2 regions of the Mesorhizobium sp. M0028 genome follow, and region 1 is predicted to be linked to the other one. Evidence: predicted binding sites of a transcription regulator. Region 1 holds the regulator's gene; the other holds the start of a gene.

Region 1 (2,395 bases):
CAGACGATCATCGCCCCGGCTTCCTGGGCCCTGCGCGTCAGCGCCGGCATGTCGCGCAGTTCGCCCGACTTGTAGTTGACGTGGTTGACCAGCACCACGGCGGTGCGTTCGTCGATCAGCTCTTCGATGCTCGGCGCGTCGACCCCCGAGAGGCGCAGCAGCGTATCTTTTCGCGTCGAAACCACACCCTCAGCCATGTAGAGGTCTGTCGGAAAACTGTCGCCCTCGGCGACGATGACCTGCCGCTCCGGCCGCATGGCCATGGCGGCGTGCAGCAGCTTGTAGATGTTGACCGATGTCGTGTCGCAGACCACCGTCTGGCCGGCCGCGGCACCGATCAGGCGCCCGAGCTGGTCGCCAAGTTCGAGCGGCATGTTGAACCAGCCGGCCGTGTTCCAGGCGCGGATGAGATCATGCGCCCATTCTTCGGTCACTGCCTTGCTCAATTCATCGAAAGCGGCACGCGAAGCGGCCCCTAGCGAATTGCCGTCGAGATAGATCACTCCTTGCGGCAGCACAAAGCGGTCGCGCATCGCGCGCAGCGGATCTGCAGCATCCATCGCCCTTATGGCCACGAGATCGGGAATTCCTGTCATGATTTGTCTGCTCCCCAAGATTCACCGCAACGCCGGACACGCATCGACGGCATCCATCGGTCACGAGCGGTTCTCCATTACCTGGTATCGCGCAGCAAGGCTCCACCGGCGACAAGTTGCCTGACCATGCGGTGGAAACCAGGAGCCAAGCCAACCCAAGGTTGGCGTTTTGAGTTCGTTTCGTTCACGGTGCATTGACCAAACCGCACAGTCGATACGGCTTCAATTCCGTGCCCCTTTGCCGGCTGACGGCCGATACCAGTGCCGCCTTCTGGAAACCCAGAGGCCGCAAACGAAAGCAGAATCAAGGCGATGAGGCCCGCGGCGGTGAAAATGCAGCGTCCCGGTTTGGCGAGTGGTATCGTTACCCGAGCCCTAACACATTCATTAAACTTTAAACAGTTGCGGAACACAACTGGAACAGATAGTGTTTGTTCTGGGTTTGTTTTTCTGATTCTGTTGGGGGTCGCTATGCTGACACGCAAACAACACGAACTGCTTATGTTCATCCACGAAAGGCTGAAGGAAAGCGGTATCCCGCCCTCCTTCGACGAGATGAAGGAAGCGCTCGACCTGGCTTCCAAATCGGGAATCCACCGGCTGATTACGGCGCTGGAGGAGCGCGGCTTCATTCGCCGTTTGCCCAACAGGGCCCGTGCGCTGGAGGTGCTGCGCCTGCCCGATTCGATCGCCCCCGGCCTCAATGCGGCACGCAAGTTCTCGCCGAGTGTCATCCAGGGCAGTCTTGGGCAAGGTCCTCGGCAAGGCAAGCCGACATCGTCGCGCGTCCCTGCAGCCGGCAATGACGACGATGTCGTCGCCGCCGTGTCTATCCCGGTGATGGGCCGCATCGCCGCCGGTGTGCCGATCGATGCCATCCAGCACCAGACGCATTCGATCTCGGTGCCGCCGGACATGATCATGGGCGGCGAGCATTATGCGCTCGAGGTCAAAGGCGATTCGATGATCGAGGCTGGCATTTTCGACGGCGACACGGTGATCATCCGCAATGCCGATACGGCGAGCCCCGGTGAGATCGTGGTGGCACTGGTCGACGAGGAAGAAGCGACGCTGAAGCGGTTCCGCCGCAAGGGCGCCTCGATCGCCCTGGAAGCCGCCAATCCGGCCTACGAGACGCGCATCTTCGGACCAGACAGGGTCAAGGTGCAGGGCAAGCTCGTTGGGCTGATCCGCCGCTACTGAGCTGCGCCCTTGGCGCCGGCTTTTGGCTTGTCGGCTCTGCGGTATGGCGGCATGCCCCGCGCCGCGCGGGAAAATTTCCGCTGCACGTGCCAGGGCCGGTATGATTTTTCGACGGCGAAGCGGATTTCGGCGCGTGTTGCCGCTTGTGGATCGAAATAGACGGCCGCACTTCCCGCGCGCGCCAGTTGCCGTTTGGTGACGACGAGGACCAGCCGGTCGTAGTAGCAGGGATTATGGGCGGTGGCGTCGTCGATGACGATCAAGCTGGCAAAGGCGCAGGCTGGCCGTGCAGTATCGCGGTCATTGGCTAGCGCGATGATCGCGCCGGATGGATGCCTGGCAAGGCAGAGACCGTCCGTGCAAATGAACGGCATGCCCGGCGGTAAGTCGGCCGGATCGGCAATGTCGAATTGCGGATCGTTCTTTCCAGGTGTTTCCGGCGCGACGATAGCCTCTGATGTGAGCGCGCGTTTCCAGTTGTCGATGGTGAACTCATTCGGGCGTGCCCGGTTGACCGCGAGTTCACCGCTGCCGATCGGCAGCGCGACGAGCCGTGCGTCCTCCGAGATCAATACATCGGGTACGCGCGTCTGCGT
Region 2 (2,395 bases), on a different contig from region 1:
CTGGCGAAGGCCGCCGCTGTTCGCGCATGATTGTAACTCACGACGGGATTGAAAATGAAACTCTACCGCTTTTTGTCCGGCCCGGACGACGCCAGCTTCTGCCACAAGGTGACGGCGGCGCTCAACAAGGGCTGGCACCTGTTCGGCTCGCCGACCTATGCCTATGACAAGAATGCCAAGACCATGCGCTGCGGCCAGGCGGTGGTGAAGGACATCGAAGGCCAGGAATACGGCCCCGACACCAAGCTCAGCGACTGGTAGCGCTGACATCGCTTCGGGTGCCCGCGAATGCGGGACACTTCTGGACGCTGGCGCGAAGGAACGCTGCGCTCTCCAGTCCCAAAACGACGTCACTCCGCTGCCTCTTCGATCTTCTCCATATCATCGTCCGACAGGCCGAAATGGTGACCGATCTCATGGATCAGCACATGGGTGACGATGTCGCCCAGCGTCTCCTCGTTCTCGGCCCAGTAGTCGAGGATGGCGCGGCGGTAGAGCGTGATCCGGTTCGGGCCTTCGCCGGTCTGCGGATTCCAGCGCTCGGCGATGCCGCGCCCCTCGAACAGGCCGAGCAGGTCGAAGGGCGTTTCCAGCGAAAGGTCGTCCATGATCTCGTCGGTCGGGAATTCGGCGATCTGAATGACGATCTCGCCGGTCAGCTTGCGAAACTCCTCCGGCAGATGGGCATAGGCCTCCAGCGCCAGGAGCTCGATTTCCTCCATCGTTGGCGAAAGCTGGTCGTGCCAGATGCGTGTTTGGTAGATGCGAGCCATGCTTTGTCCTTTGATCCCGGCATATAGGCTTTCGGGCCGGACTCGGCAAATGGTCGGGCTGGAGCGCCCGGACCATGCCATCAAGGCAGGAATAAATTCCCCATGACTCCGCTTGACTCTTTGGCCGCCCTCTGGAATCTATAGGAACATAACAGGAACAATTGTGAGTGGAAGCTGACCGTCATGGCGACAAGCGCCGTGGCGCGGGAGACTGTTTTTGCCCTGCGCCGCCAGATCGCGAAGATCGAAGGGACCTTGTCCGAGCGCCTGGAAGCGCCGGCCGGTTCGTCGTTTGACGCGGATGTGCCTCGCCAGAGTCTGGCATCCTCTCGGAATCCGACACCCGCTCGGAATCTGACGATTGTCCGTCGCGGCCTCGCCGTGGCGCCGCCCGATGCGTTTTTGCGCACCGGTGCCGAGCGCCTCGATGCTGCGCTGAGCGGCGGCCTGCCGAAGGCGGCGCTGAGCGAGTTTCATGGCGCCGCGACCCGCGATGCCGGAGCAGTCGCCGGTTTTGTCCTGTCGCTCATCAGCCTGATCCTCAGCCAGGGGCCGCGACTGCCGGTGCTGTGGATCGGCACATCCGAGGTTTTCCGCGAGGCCGGCTTTCCCTATGCCGGGGGGCTTCACGCCTTCTTCGGCATCGAGCCGGAGCAATTGCTGTTTTCCGAGGCGCCAAGGCTGCTCGATGCGCTGTGGGTCGCCGAGGAGGCCGCCAGGATGACGGCGCTGGCCGCAGTCATCCTCGAAATCCGTGGCAACCCGCAGCGGCTGGATCTCACCGCGACGCGGCGGCTGCACGCCCGGGCGCAGAGTGCCGGCCGGCCGCTTTTCCTGCTGCGCCAGGCCGGCGAGCCCGAGCCGACGGCAGCGCCCGTCCGCCTCATCCTGTCGGCGGCACCGGCGGCAGCGCGCGAGACGATCGCCGGGCCGCTCGCCGGCTCGATCGGCCGGCCCGCCTTCACCATCACCATCGGCAAGAGCCGCACTGCCTTGCCCGGAAAATTCACACTGGAGTGGAACCCCGATGAACGCATATTCGAAGAAAGACGGGGCGAGGAATGGGCAAAGAATCCTGTCCCTGTGGTTTCCACATCTCGCCGCCGAGAGGATCCTGCGGCAGCGCCTGGGGCGGTCCTGGCGTTCCCGGCCGTCGGATCACCTGCCGCTGGTGATCAGTCACCGCGACCGGAACGCCCAGCGCATCGCCGCCCTCGACGAGCGGGCCGAAGCGCTTAACCTGAAACGCGGCATGGGCATAGCCGATGCACGCGCCATGCATCCCTCGATCGACATCGTGGAGGCCGATCCGGAAGCCGACCGGCGCCTGCTCGAAGGCCTCGCCGACTGGTGCGACCGCTATACCCCGCTGGTGGCGCTCGACGGGGCCGATGGCCTCTATCTCGACGTCACCGGCTGCACCCATCTTTTCGGCGGCGAACGCTCGATGCTGGACGACATCCTGTCGCGTTTTTTCCATCAGGGCTTCGATGTCCGCGCCGGGCTTGCCGCCACGCCGGGCTCGGCCTGGGCGGCGGCGCGGTTTGCCGGCGACCGCATCGTTCCCGATGGTGAGGAGGAAGCGCTTCTCGCGCCCTTGCCGTTGGCGGCACTGCGCATCG

Evidence for each region. The regulator LexA, encoded in region 1, represses DNA repair genes until DNA is damaged. The targets are predictions, from matches to a motif close to TGTTCNNNNTGTGTTCNG.
Region 2: a site for LexA is predicted at 916-933, ahead of NKJ93_RS05055 (ImuA family protein). Genes of this name have one in related genera too.

The regions. Positions count from the first base shown of each region.
Region 1 covers NZ_JAMYVG010000001.1:316,164-318,558, reverse strand. The annotation lists gene kynU (kynureninase) at 1-596, opposite strand, end outside; gene lexA (transcriptional repressor LexA) at 1,068-1,799, shown strand; gene NKJ93_RS01555 (ComEC/Rec2 family competence protein) at 1,793-2,395, opposite strand, start outside.
Region 2 covers NZ_JAMYVG010000002.1:23,526-25,920, reverse strand. The annotation lists gene NKJ93_RS05070 (HpcH/HpaI aldolase/citrate lyase family protein) at 1-30, shown strand, start outside; gene NKJ93_RS05065 (DUF1737 domain-containing protein) at 55-261, shown strand; gene NKJ93_RS05060 (metallopeptidase family protein) at 351-773, opposite strand; gene NKJ93_RS05055 (ImuA family protein) at 957-2,012, shown strand; gene NKJ93_RS05050 (DUF6504 family protein) at 1,945-2,395, shown strand, end outside.